Flammeovirga agarivorans: one gene and its partner. The protein of the gene in region 2 interacts with the protein of the main gene of each other region in a pairwise test. Links are inferred from orthologs where the notes say so. Each region holds a gene or a part of one and is shown on either strand. Other genes may lie near its edges.

Region 1 (6,268 bases), on a different replicon or contig from region 2:
TTGAAATTCAACCGGATAGAAAATGAAATTTTTATCAAATTTTCATCGCCGGATGCTGTTTCATCTATTTTGACAAACGTTTGATTACTTTTTCTGCAATCGTATCACCAATCGACATACTAGATGTTGCCGCTGGAGATGGTGCATTAAGTACATTAATCATACGTCCTTCTTCAACAAATAAGAAGTCGTCAATTAGGCCACCATTCTTATCACATGCTTGTGCACGAACACCAGAACCTCCTGGTTTAAGATCCGACTCTTTCAAGTCTGGTAATAACCTTTGTAATGCTTTTGTGAAAGCTTTCTTAGAATATGAACGGTACACTTCTCCTAAACCTGTTGGCCAGTATTTAGAAGCTACCTTTAGGAACCCTTTCCAAGTCAGAGACTCGAATAACTCTCCTACATTGATATCAGATTTAGTATAACCTTCTCTTTGGTAAGCCAACACAGCATTTGGCCCTGCCTCAACTCCACCATGAATCATTCTTGTAAAATGAACTCCCAAGAAAGGGAAAGCAGGATCTGGCACAGGATAAATCAAGTTTTTCACCAAGTGATGTTTATTTGGCTTTATCTCATAATATTCCCCTCTAAATGGAATAATACGGACATCCAATTGCTTTAAAGCTAATTGAGCCACTCTATCACTATAGAGACCAGCACAGTTCACAATCAAGTTCGATCTATAAGTAGTTTTATTAGTGATCACTTCTACACCAATACTTCCTAACCTAACATCTTCTACTTTATTATTGAACTTTACTTCACCACCAAGTCTATCTTCAAAGATCTCTTGATATTTCTTCGTTACTTCTGTGTAATCGATAATACCTGTCTGAGGAACATAAAGGCCTGCAATACCTGCACAATACGGCTCATACTCTTTAATTTCTGAAGCTGTTAATTTGCGAAGGTTTTTCAATCCATTGGCAACACCTCTTTCGTAAAGAGTATTTAAGTTGTCTAACTCTTTTTCATCAGTAGCAACAACAACTTTACCACATAGATCATATTTCACACCTTCTTCATCACAGAACTTAATCAGTTGGTTATAACCGTCAATACAATTTAATGCTTTATGACTTCCAGGCTTGTAGTATAAACCAGAGTGAATTACTCCACTGTTATGTCCTGTTTGGTGCTTGGCTACATCATTTTCTTTTTCCAGGACAAGAACTTTCAAGTCTGGCTTCTGCTGTTTGATTTTCATTGCGGATGCCATCCCAACGATACCTGCACCGACAATGATTACATCATACACCATTCTCTTGTATGTTATTTAGTTTGTAAATAAACAATGAGTTGCAACTTTGTCACAACTCATTGTCCTAATATTATTGTACAGTAGTTATACTGTTGTTTCCTTTTTGAATAGCTCTACGAATTCATCCACTGGCATAGTACCAATATCTCCTTCGCCTTTCTTTCTTACAGAGACTGCATTACCGTCCATTTCTTTTTCACCTACAATTAACATGTATGGTGTTTTTTGAACCTCAGCATCACGGATTTTACGACCGATTTTCTCTGCTCTAGCATCTACAGTTCCTGTAAACCCTGCTTCTTCCAATTTACTCATCACACCGTAAGCGTAATCGTTATACTTGTCCGATACTGGTAGAACAGTAAACTGCTCAGGCGCTAACCATAATGGGAAGTTACCTCCTGTATGCTCAATTAAAATGGCAATAAAACGTTCCATTGAACCAAATGGTGCTCTGTGGATCATTACCGGTTGTTTCATTGAGTTATCAGAATCTTTATACTCTAACTTGAAACGTTGAGGCAATTGGTAATCCACTTGAATAGTACCTAACTGCCAAGATCTACCTAAAGCATCACGCACCATAAAGTCTAATTTAGGACCATAGAAAGCTGCTTCACCGTATTCAACTACAGTATTAAGACCTTTTTCATTCGCTACCTCTTCGATATCTTTTTCTGCTCTATCCCAATCTGCCTCATTACCGATATATTTTGATCTATCTTCTTTGTCACGTAATGAGATTTGAGCAGTGTAATCATCAAATCCTAAAGATCCAAAAATATAAAGAACAAGATCGATTACTTTACTGAACTCTTCTTTTACCTGATCTGGGCGACAGAAAATATGTGCATCATCTTGAGTAAAGCCACGCACCCTTGTCAATCCGTGTAATTCACCTGATTGCTCATATCTATATACTGTACCAAATTCTGCAAATCTTACAGGTAGATCTCTATACGAACGAGGTCTAGCTTTGTAGATTTCACAGTGATGAGGACAGTTCATTGGCTTCAATAAATACTCTTCACCTTCATGTGGAGTATGGATTGGTTGGAATGAATCCTCTCCATATTTTGCATAGTGACCAGAAGTAACATAAAGGTCCTTTGCTCCAATATGTGGAGTAACTACTTGTTGATAACCTGCCTTCTTTTGTGCTTTTCTTAAGAAACCTTCTAATCTCTCTCTTAATGTTGTTCCTTTAGGCAACCATAATGGCAAACCTTGGCCTACACTTTGAGAGAAAGTGAATAAGTCTAATTCTTGACCTACTTTTCTATGATCTCTTTTCTTTGCTTCCTCTAATCTCTCTAAGTATTCTGTTAATTCCTTTGCTTTAGGGAATGTAATACCGTAGATACGAGTCAACATTTTATTTTTCTCGTCACCTCTCCAGTAAGCACCTGCTACAGACATTAATTTGATTGCTTTAATAAAGCCTGTATGAGGAATGTGAGGTCCACGGCATAAATCTGTGAATTCACCCTGCTTGTAGAAAGTGATCTGACCATCCTCTAAACCTTCTAAAAGGTCTAATTTATAAGGATCTTCTTTTTCTTCGAAGTATTTGACAGCATCAGCTTTAGAAATATCCTCGCGTGCGTAGATATTTTTTTGCTTCGCTAGTTCCTTCATCTTCTTCTCTACATTTCCTAATTCTTCTGAAGAGAATTCATGATCGCCGAAGTCTACGTCATAGTAGAATCCATTTTCGATAGAAGGACCAATACCCAATTTCACACCAGGGTATAAAGCTTCTAATGCTTCGGCCATTAAGTGAGCTGAAGAGTGCCAGAAAGTTGACTTTCCGTCCGTGTCATTCCACGTTAATAATTTTACATTTGAGTCTGCGGTCAATGGTCTGGTAGCATCCCAAACTTCACCATTTACTTCTGCTGCTAGTACGTTTCTAGCCAATCCTTCACTGATGCTTTTTGCTACATCTAATGAAGACGCTCCGCTTTCGAACTCTCTTACCGAATTATCCGGTAATGTAATTTTAATCATTGTGGTATATAAATTTAAATTATAATCCCCCCATTTGTGCCCCTACAACTGACCACAAGTTTTGCTGTGAGAATTTCGGGGTGCAAGCTACAATTTTTACTTGTCTTTTACACACAATTACAGATAGAATAAATATAAAGGAGTTTAAATTATTGAATTTTTAATACTAAGTATTTATTGAAAAATCCAATTTTTATAATTCGTTTATCAACAAAAAACTGTTCATTTATTTTGTAGCTCTGAGCCTTAACATTTATTGAAAAAAAATCAGAGAATCGGAAAAATTATAGTTTTAGTCACAAGTTTTAATAAATTCGCAAGATATTAAACTATAAACAGGAAGTTTGAAATGATTTTTCTAACGACAAATGTTCAATTTTGACGATTTAAGTCTAAACGATTTTTTCATTGATATATCACTAATTTTTTGTGTAGTCGTGAATGGTAATTACTGATCATTTATAAACTAAAAAATGAATTTCAAGCATGTCTCATAAACACTTTACAATTTCATAATCTATCGAAATGCAACAATTAAACGAGATATTAAGTCTTATCGACAGCTATATCGGGGGTTCTGATTGGTTTGTTGCTTTATTATTGCTAACAGGCTTATTTTTCACAGTTTACTTAAAGTTTCCTCAAATACGATTCTTTAAACACGCCATTGATGTAGTCAAAGGAAAATTCGACGAACAAGACGACGAAGGAGACACATCACACTTTCAAGCATTGGCAACTGCTCTTTCTGGTACTGTAGGAACTGGTAACATTGCCGGTGTTGCATTAGCGATTCACTTAGGTGGCCCTGCCGCTTTATTCTGGATGATTGTTACTGCTTTCTTTGGTATGACAACAAAATTTGTTGAGGTATCATTATCTCACAAATACAGAGAAAAAACCGCAGATGGCACTATGGCTGGTGGCCCAATGTATTTCATGAAGAATAAATTAAACATGAAATGGATGGCTGTTTTATTTGCGATTGCCACAGTACTCTCTTCTTTTGGTACAGGTAACTTACCTCAAGTAAACAGTATCGCCTCTTCTATCAATGCTACATTCGGGTTAGAAAACTATATCACAGGTGCTGTCTTATCTGTTTTACTTGCCTTTGTAATCTTAGGAGGTATTAGCAGAATTGCTTCTGTAACTGAAAAACTGGTACCAATTATGGCCTTAATCTATTTTATAGGTTGTGTTGCTGTAATTTTCTACAACTTCGAAAATATTCCAAATTCGATTCAAAGAATTGCTTCAGATATATTTAGTGGGACATCAGCAACTGGTGGTTTCCTTGGTGCTTCTCTAGCATATGCATTTAATAGAGGTGTAAACAGAGGTTTATTCTCCAATGAGGCTGGACAAGGTTCTGCACCTATTGCCCATGCATCCGCAAAAACAAAAGAGCCTATTTCTGAAGGTATGGTAGCGATATTAGAACCATTTATTGATACTATCGTAATTTGTTCATTAACTGGTTTAGCATTACTTTCTTCCAATGTTTGGAGAGAAAAAATAGAGAACAAATTCCAAAGAACAGATTTAGAAGTTTTGAGTATCAGATACGACGATACTAAAGCCAACCCTAATAATGACAGAGAATTGTTAGCTGCTCATATTAGTGGTGATAAAGAACTTCCTACATACACTGGTTCTTTAAATGTAATTAATGGAAAAATTACAAATACTGTTTCTCTTCTTCATGCAAGATCTTTAGCTGAAGATGTTAAAGTAAGCATCGACGGTGAAGCATATACAGGTACACTGAATGTGGTAAAAGGTAAAGTAGAATGGAAAAAGAAAATGGCTATTCGAGGAAAATCGTTAGTACATAGTGCTCCACTTACAAGTATTGCCTTTACTAGAAGTTACTTTGGAGAATGGGGTAAGTACATAGTATCCATCGGTCTATTACTCTTTGCTTTCTCTACTGCAATATCTTGGTCTTACTATGGTGACAGAGCGATGACATTCCTACTAGGTGCCAAGTCTGTTATTTATTACCGAGCAGTTTACGTATTTGCATTCTTTGTCGGTTCTTTCGCAGATACAACTATTATCTGGACTCTATCAGGTATTACAATTGCCTTGATGACGATTCCAAACCTTATTGGTATTCTAATTCTTCGCAAAGACATGAAAGAAAGCCTTGAGGTTTACAGATCTCATATGAAAGATAAATTCGGTATTAAGATCTAAAAAGTCTTCTACCTTTAAAAACACAAAACGCCCAACTTCTTTAAATCGAAGGTGGGCGTTTTACTTTATGTAGTAACATAAAGCACGTAAACTTTTACATTTACGATTTCAACCAGCTATGAAGTCCAAAGGAGTAAGACAATATCTTACCTTTTGGTACTATCAAATATATAAACATTCTTCTATTAACAAACAATGTTGAACAAAATCTAACACTTAACAAACGTTAATTTTAAGATATTTGAAATAAATTATTAAAAGAGTACAAAAAAATAGCCTTTCAAGATAGATTCTCAAAAGGCTATTTCATCTAGCGTAATGTAATTACAGTAACACCTGCTCCTCCTCGATCTGGGTGATCATCAGAAATATTCTTAATTCCTCTGAATGATTTTAAATGGTTCCTCACTACTTCTCTAAGAGCTCCCGTCCCTTTTCCATGAACGATCCTTACTTCAGTTTCTCCAAGCATAATGGCAGAATCCATAAAATCATCAAGATCATACATCACTTCTTCTGCTCTTTTACCTCTTAAATCTAATTGAGTATTAAAATCAATTCTTTTCTGAGTAAGGTTAGATGAAGCACTGTTTGATGAATGCTTTTCTCGCACTTCTTTTCTAAATGCTTTTTTACTGATTCTCTCCAATCTATTAAGCTTCACTTTAGTTCGTAATTCTCCAACTAAAATTTCAGCTTCTCGTGATGATAAAGCTGCTACTTCACCAATTGTAGATTGACCTTTTACTCTAACTGCGTCTCCGATTACAATTGTACCCCCAATTA
Region 2 (7,999 bases):
TAGGTATTGGTAAGAAAAAGCAACCTACAGAAAATTGTGATATGGGATACGATAAGAAAAACAAAGTATTGTATGTCACCATTCACTGGGACGGAACAGATCAAAAAGTGTATATCATTGATGGTAAAGTGAAAAAGAAATAAACATATTTAAATGAGTAATTAATATTGTTTATCCTGAAATCGATTTTCAGTTTTTTAACCAAATAAGCATTATCAAACTCAACGGATCCCCATTGTTATTAGTTGAATAGAATACTATTATCATTTTAATTTCAACAACAATGGGGATCTTATTTATTTATCTTATGATTATTAATATCATAGGAGTAACAGTCGTACTGTTAGATTATTATCACGTAATTCCAAGAGTACCATCTTTAGTACTTCACCTTTTGGAGTTGATGGGAGGAGTTATTATGATGTTGCCCGTTTTATTTATTCTAAAACATAATAGAGTATTTAGAGAAAGCTACTATTTAGTCAGCTTTTGGACGCTAACAATTTGGTTTTTTATTAGCTATATCAAATTCGAATTTCTAGGTTAAATTATATTGTTAGTTTATTCGATTTATCTTCATCATATACATAATAAAAGAGTATATTTGAACTTCTAAATGCTCAAGATTCCCCATAAAATGATCAAGAAGTTTTTAATTCTCTTTTTGTACTTAGCCTTTTTTACAGCACTAACATCAAGTGCACAAAATTCCCTAAAGTTCAATCAAGACAGTGTTTTTCTAGGTAAGTTATCTTATGCTCAAGATACGATAGAACATACATTTCCTTTTAGTGTAGTAAGTGCCTCCGAAATCAAAATTGATACTGTTGTTTCGGATTGTGCTTGTCTTGAGGCTATTTATCCTACAAATAGTCTGTCATCTGGAGCTTCAGGTGAAATCACTGTGAGGTATTTGCCATATAAAGCAGGCCCTTTTTCAAAAACGATAAGTATAAAAATTGTAGGGAAATCCACTGAACAAGAAATCAAGTTGGCAGGGTTTATCAGGCCTTACAAACTGAATGCTGAACAGATGTACCCGTACGAAAATAATGGGATTAGATGGGCTCATAAGAAAGTGAGTTTTGGTATTCTAACAGCGCAAGGGATTGCATCTAAAACGGTATACTTTTATAATAACACAGAAGACACTTTAAGATTTGAGAAGCCTGCTCTTTTACCAGATTATCTTGGTATTTTAATTGATAGTTCTAGATATACTGTTCCTCCACAATCAGAAGGCTCATTTGAGTTGTTTATCAAACCAGAGGATAGAGAAGAATATGGTTATGCTCAAGATACCTTTTCTATTCTTTTAACCAATGGAGATCAAGATATTGAAAGTAACTGTGTCGTTTCAGCCTCTATTCATTTTCCAGAGTCTCAAGGTGACGGACCTAAACCAAAAATGGGTTTATCTAGTACATATATGAATTTGGGTAATGTGAAAAATGATGGGAAGAAAATTGTGACTCTTTCTGTGATGAACACTGGAAAAGTGCCCCTCAAGATATTAAAAGTAGAAGCGAATCATGGTTTAGAATTACTCAGTATTGAAGACGAAGAAGTACAACCATTTGAAACATCCAATATTAATATTCGATACTTAGAAACAGCAAGAACAGGAAAAGAGGTGAGGTCATTCACTTTGTTTACCAATGATCCAACAGATCCAGTGACGATTATTACGGTTAAAGCGAACGTAGTAAAATAAGTACCATACTATCTAGTGGTACACATAGAAAGTCGGTTCATATTATAAAATGAGCCGACTTTTTTTTATTCCTTTTATAGTTTGTGAGAGTGAAATGAAAATGAGACAGACTATGAAATGTATTAAACTATTCTTCTTCCTCTTCCTAACTATCTTACCTATTTTTAATATTACCGCTGCTAGCTATTATCCCAATGGGGTAGTAACCATTAATTCCTATTCGGATTGGCAAAATGTAGCCAATTGGATTAATGCAGATGGCGGAACAGGGTACCCTTCTGATACAGATAAGATCATTTTATCCAATGCTAAAGAGTTAAGGTTAAACGATGATATAACCACTCATATTTTTGGGGTGTATTTGGAGTTTGAAGCAGATGGTAGGTGTTCAATTCTAGAACAAGGAAAATTGTTTGTATTGGACAATTTATTGCTTCAAAATAGTAATGTACAATTAGAAGTATATGGGTATCTAGAGATTGAAAATAACCTACAGTTGGATAATGGTAACCTACTTATTAAAAACGGTGGAGAACTGATCGTTAACAACCACTTTACAAGATCTGATATCGGTAGCGGACAAATTAGTATTGAACATGATGAATCAGCATTTAGAGTATATGGAGACTTTACTGATGATCATTATAGACCCAGTGTAACCAATAATCCAACGATAGATATTCAGGGTGCTTGCTATACCAAAGCTGGAGGGTTTTGTGATTTAAATTTACCAGTGGAACTAGTATCTTTTACTGCAGACGCTAATCATAAAAACATATATATAGAATGGAGTACAGCACAAGAAATTAATAATGACTTCTTTATTCTACAACGATCTATTGATAAAAGAGATTGGTTTGATCTATCAAGAATAAAAGGAGCGGGTAACTCTAATCAGACTCACTATTATGAGTATATAGATGAGATAAAAAGTTTAAATAACAGTGTTTATTATAGATTACTACAAGTAGATTTTGATGGATCCACTACGGTATATGGACCATTATCAACTAGAGTAAATAATATTGAAGAGCACCTAAAGATATTAAGTAGGGAAAATAGTTATCAGGTTATTATACAAGTAGAGAGTGATGAGATGATACGATATTGTTTATTCTCTTCAACTGGAAAACAAACAATTTTTAGAGAGGTAGAATCCAATAGTTTTATAATTGAATCTAAATGTCTTTTTGAAGGGATAAATATATTATTCGTTCAGCAAGGGCATAAGATATTTTTAAAAAAGATCATGTAATAAAAAAGGGTGAAACCTTACGGAATCACCCTTTTTATTTATATCGATTAATTTAAGCGCTAAGGCTAAAATTATTTAATTTCGATTTCAGCACCTTCAGCTGCTAAAGCGTCTTTTAATGCTTCAGCCTCTTCTTTAGAGATACCTTCTTTGATTGGAGCAGGAGCAGAATCAGCTAATTCTTTAGCTTCTTTTAAACCTAAACCAGCAGCAGACTTAAGAGCCTTAACTACTTTTAATTTAGCTGAACCAGCTGATTTTAAGATCACGTCGAATTCAGTTTTTTCTTCAGCAGCAGCACCACCTTCAGCACCACCTGCAACCATTACTGGAGCAGCAGCAGCAGCTGGCTCGATACCATGCTCTTCTTTCAAGATCTCAGCAAGTTCTTGTACTTCCTTTACTGTTAAGTTAACTAACTCTTCTGCGAATTTTTTCAAATCTGCCATTTTTGTAAAATTAAAATGTGTTTTTTAAAATAATGTTACGATATATATATGGAAGCAACTAGGCGTAACTTTCAAATGCCATGTTGCAAGAGGTTTTTTTAGAAAGGGCTATATTACTCTCCTTTCTCCTCAAGCGTTTTCAACAAGCCAGATAATGTTTGACCTGATGATTGTAATGCTGAAACAACGTTCTTAGCAGGAGATTGTAACAATCCTAAGACGTCACCAATAAGTTCTGCTTTTGATTTTACCGCTGTTAAAGCTTCTAAGTGTTGTTCACCTACGTATAATCCACCGTCAATTGAAGCTGCCTTCAATGCAGGAATTTTACGGTCTTTAGGCATACCCGCTTGGAAGTCTTTTAAAACTTTCGCTGGAGCTGCACCCGACTCTGGTGAAAACAAGATACCTGACATGCCTTTTAAAGCTGAACCTTTCAATTCAGAATAATCAACATCAGTATCTAATTTGTCAAGAGCTTTCGCAATTAGCGTGTTCTTGACTACTTGATATTTAATACCCTTTGCAAAGCAAGCCTTACGGAAGCCGTTTACTTCATCAACAGTCATAGTAGCACTGTTTACAATGTAGAAGTAATCACAAGCTGCCAATTGTTGGCTTAACTCTTCAACGAGTTGTACTTTCTGATCTTTTGTCATAATTAGCTATCGATTGAACTCTTGTCAACTTTGATACCAGGACCCATAGTTGTAGAGATCGTTACGCTCTTAAAATATGTACCTTTAGCTGAAGAAGGCTTCAATTTAGATAAAGTTGAGATCAACTCAGCTGCATTGTCTTTCAACTGCTCAGCAGAGAATGATGCTTTACCTACTGAAGTATGAATGATACCAGTTTTGTCAACTTTAAAGTCGATTTTACCAGCTTTCACTTCTTTTACAGCTTTACCAACTTCTAATGTTACAGTACCCGCTTTAGGGTTTGGCATTAGACCACGAGGACCTAAAACTCTACCTAAACGACCTACTTTAGCCATTACTGTTGGCATAGTGATGATTACGTCGATATCAGTCCATCCACCTTCGATTTTCTTGATGAATTCGTCTAAACCTGCGTAGTCAGCACCTGCTGCTTTTGCTTCTTCTTCTTTGTCTGGAGTAACTAGAGCAAGAACTCTTACTTCTTTACCAACACCGTGAGGTAATGAAACCACACCACGAACCATTTGGTCAGCTTTACGTGGATCTACACCTAAACGGATGTCAACATCTACTGAAGCATCGAACTTCTCGAAAGAAATTTCTTTCACAAGTTCAGTAGCTTTCTCTAGCGTGTATTCTTGAGTTCTATCGTATTTTGATAGAGCCTCTTTCATTTTCTTTGATACTGCCATGATTAAAAACTAATTTACTTGTAGAAATTAAGCCTCCCAAGGAGCTGTTCCCTCTACTGTGATACCCATGCTACGAGCTGTACCCGCAACCATTTTCATACCTGATTCAACTGTAGAACAGTTTAAGTCTGGTAATTTTGTCTCTGCAATCGTTCTTAATTGATCCCAAGTAACTGACGCTACTTTCTTACGGTTAGGCTCAGAAGAACCTTTTTTAATTTTTGCCGCATCCATGATCAAATTAGCCGCTGGAGGAGTTTTAATTACGAAATCAAAAGACTTGTCTTTGAAAATTGTAATTAATACAGGCAATAATTGCCCTCCTTTGTCTTGAGTACGAGCGTTGAACTGTTTACAGAAATCCATAATGTTCAATCCCTTCGAACCTAACGCAGGACCTACTGGCGGCGACGGATTGGCTGCTCCACCTTTAATTTGAAGCTTTAGGAAACCTTCGATTTCTTTTGCCATCTTATTCTTCTTTTTCTACTTGTTTATAATCGAGTTCCACTGGCGCATTACGACCAAAGATCTTCACCATGACATTGAGTTTTTTCTTCTCTTCGAAGACTTCCTCTACGCTTCCGGAGAATCCAGAGAATGGACCATCCATAACACGTACTGTTTCGCCGACAGAGTAAGACGTGTCATGTTTAACTTCGCCTTCGTCCGACTCATCGACTTTGCCTAGGATCTGATTAATCTCTGACTCGCGCATTGGTTTTGGAAGCACTGTGGGATCCTTAGTATCCGCATTCAGAAATCCAATGACACCGGGAACACTATTAATCGTGTGTTGTACCTCACCGTTAGTTAAATCAGCTTGGACGATAACGTATCCAGGAAGTAAGTTTTTTTCAACAGCAATCTTTTTCACCTTGCCGTCTCTTTGCTTTCTTGCCTGATATACTTTTTCTGTAGGTACTATAACTTCAGTGATAAATTTTTCAAGCTTCTGATTTTCTAACTCTTTAAGTAAGTAATCTTTCACTTTCTTCTCTTGACCACTTACAGCTCTAACTACATACCATTTAAGCTCACCCATCGCTTTTTAGTTTAATCTGTTGAGGTTTCTTAACTAAATACAAATTCTTTTGTGACTGCTCCTTAGTAAGCGTTGTAGAAAAATGTTAGTGCTTCGTTGAAGCCTAAATCTACAAGACCGATTACCAATGCAAACACAACTGAAGCTACTAGCACTAAAATAGAGCTATCTTGAGCTTCTTTAAACGACAACCAAGATACGTTGTCTGTCATCTCTGTGTATGACTCTCTTAAGAATTGCATTAATTTATTCATAATTCTTTCGAATTTTGCACACAAAAAAAGTTGCCTTTGCGGTAACAACTTTGGATTGTGTAAAAGTTTATAATCAATTGAACGGCTAAATATAGTAAGTTCAATTTAAATTTGCACGGGCAGTAGGATTCGAACCCACGACCTGCGGTTTTGGAGACCGTAACTCTACCAGCTGAGCTATGCCCGTAAATCGTCTATTCTCAGTGTTTTAGATAATCACCTTGAATTTCCGAGATGCAAAGGTAGATACTTGAAATAATAAAACAAATAAGAATCTAAAAATTTTTCTTAATTCATATTAATATACAGTGAGTTAGACGATATAAATGTATATTGCAATCATTATAATAGGCCATATCACTGCTTATAGACGTATTTACTGTGCTATTTTATCATTTTATTATATAATGAGAATTTTTTTATTTTTTTCTATAATACTGTTGTACTGCCATAAAATAACAGCTCAAACATCACTTTCTGAAAGTTTAGCTTTCAATGATGGAACCTTAGAAATAAATGCTTCAGCGAAATCAGGTGAGGATTCTTTTTTCCAATTATCAAATTCGAGCTCTAATAAAACGGTCTTTTGGGAGGTGTTTAGAGAAACAGGTACCCTAAAAAGAAAGTATGAGCTGAATAGACTTCCTCAAGGGTATTATAAATTTCAGTTTGCTTTAGATGGAAAAGCAGTCTATGGAGAAGTATCTAACCTTAGTTCTGGTGTGAACATTAAGATATATGATAAAGATACTTTTTATAAGAGACCTTATTTTAATGTAACTGTAGAAGGTGACACATTAAATGTAGATGGTTATTTCGGGAAACATGCAGAGGTGACTTTATCCATAAAAAATGAAACAGAAGAAGAAGACGCCTTCAATTCTAAAGTTTCTTTAAAAGATGGAGCATTAAAAACACAATATATTCTATCCGATTTTCAAAATGGATTATATGTGATTAGAGCTAGTATGACCGATAAAACCTTTGTTAGAAATTTTAATCTAAAATAATTTCACATTTAATATTCTAACACTCAAATCGTTTACATTTCTTTAAAAAACTTTTTTGAGAAATTCTTTGCAGTTAAAAAAAAGTGCTATACATTTGCACTCGCAATCGGGACAAACGGTCACGATAAAAACAATGAAGTGTTGATTGAGTAAACAATAAAAAGCATTTGGGAAGGTTCCAGAGCGGTCAAATGGGACGGACTGTAAATCCGTTGCTTCGGCTTCGCAGGTTCGAATCCTGCCCCTCCCACTACAATGTTTACTTAATCTGGGAAGGTTCCAGAGCGGTCAAATGGGACGGACTGTAAATCCGTTGCTTCGGCTTCGCAGGTTCGAATCCTGCCCCTCCCACACAACATTGTATGCGGGTGTAGCTCAGTTGGTAGAGCGACAGCCTTCCAAGCTGTAGGTCGCGGGTTCGAGCCTCGTCACCCGCTCAAAGGATCAATCAGAAATGGTTGATCCTTTTTGCTTTTATATACTTTTTGAAAATTGAATTTTTAAAAGCAGAGTATATTTTCATCATTCATAGACAATCACTTATCAATTAAAATAAAAACAATATTCTATTTTAGTTGGAAATGTGGATCATTCAGTGTTTAATTTGTACCACAATATGCGGGTGTAGCTCAGTTGGTAGAGCGACAGCCTTCCAAGCTGTAGGTCGCGGGTTCGAGCCTCGTCACCCGCTCAAAAGGTTAATCAGAAATGGTTAACCTTTTTTGCTTTTATAAACTCCAGTAACTAATAAAAAGCATCTAAATGAATTATCCACCTAGATGCTTCTTATTATGTATAAATAATGTTTACTGCTCTTCTTTAGTAGCAAACCTTTCAATTCCCCAAACCAAAAAGAATCCAACAATGGCTAGTACTATTGCTAAGACTAGTTGGTTATCACCTTCAAAGTGTTGTGGT

Evidence for each region. Proteins that work in one complex are often made in the same cells at the same time.
Region 1: the proteins of rplA (region 2) and thrS interact in binary tests that used the Escherichia coli proteins (3 or more experiments, as listed by UniProt). The link is inferred for Flammeovirga agarivorans from one-to-one orthologs.

What each region holds. Positions count from the first base shown.
Region 1 is NZ_JABAIL010000002.1:197,698-203,965, forward strand. Bases 818-3,718 are described here. They hold thrS (threonine--tRNA ligase), read right to left. Parts: upstream 3,281-3,718; coding sequence 1,355-3,280; downstream 818-1,354. Other genes in these bases: lhgO (L-2-hydroxyglutarate oxidase), read right to left, coding at 818-1,267. Outside these bases: more of lhgO, read right to left, coding at 65-817; HGP29_RS05590 (alanine/glycine:cation symporter family protein), read left to right, coding at 3,806-5,482; HGP29_RS05595 (endonuclease MutS2), read right to left, coding at 5,793-6,268. UniProt on the Escherichia coli protein: Catalyzes the attachment of threonine to tRNA(Thr) in a two-step reaction: L-threonine is first activated by ATP to form Thr-AMP and then transferred to the acceptor end of tRNA(Thr). The rate-limiting step is amino acid activation in the presence of tRNA.
Region 2 is NZ_JABAIL010000005.1:650,640-658,638, forward strand. What follows is about bases 2,927-5,896. They hold rplA (50S ribosomal protein L1), read right to left. Parts: upstream 4,773-5,896; coding sequence 4,080-4,772; downstream 2,927-4,079. Other genes in these bases: HGP29_RS18840 (hypothetical protein), read left to right, coding at 2,927-2,969; rplL (50S ribosomal protein L7/L12), read right to left, coding at 3,041-3,418; rplJ (50S ribosomal protein L10), read right to left, coding at 3,532-4,077; rplK (50S ribosomal protein L11), read right to left, coding at 4,800-5,243; nusG (transcription termination/antitermination protein NusG), read right to left, coding at 5,245-5,817. In the rest of the region: HGP29_RS18825 (glycoside hydrolase family 31 protein), read left to right, coding at 1-143; HGP29_RS18830 (hypothetical protein), read left to right, coding at 308-547; HGP29_RS18835 (DUF1573 domain-containing protein), read left to right, coding at 638-1,714; more of HGP29_RS18840, read left to right, coding at 1,827-2,926; more of secE, read right to left, coding at 5,897-6,071; HGP29_RS18880 (hypothetical protein), read left to right, coding at 6,479-7,081; HGP29_RS18905 (DUF368 domain-containing protein), read right to left, coding at 7,888-7,999. UniProt on the Escherichia coli protein: One of the primary rRNA binding proteins, it binds very close to the 3'-end of the 23S rRNA. Forms part of the L1 stalk. It is often not seen in high-resolution crystal structures, but can be seen in cryo_EM and 3D reconstruction models.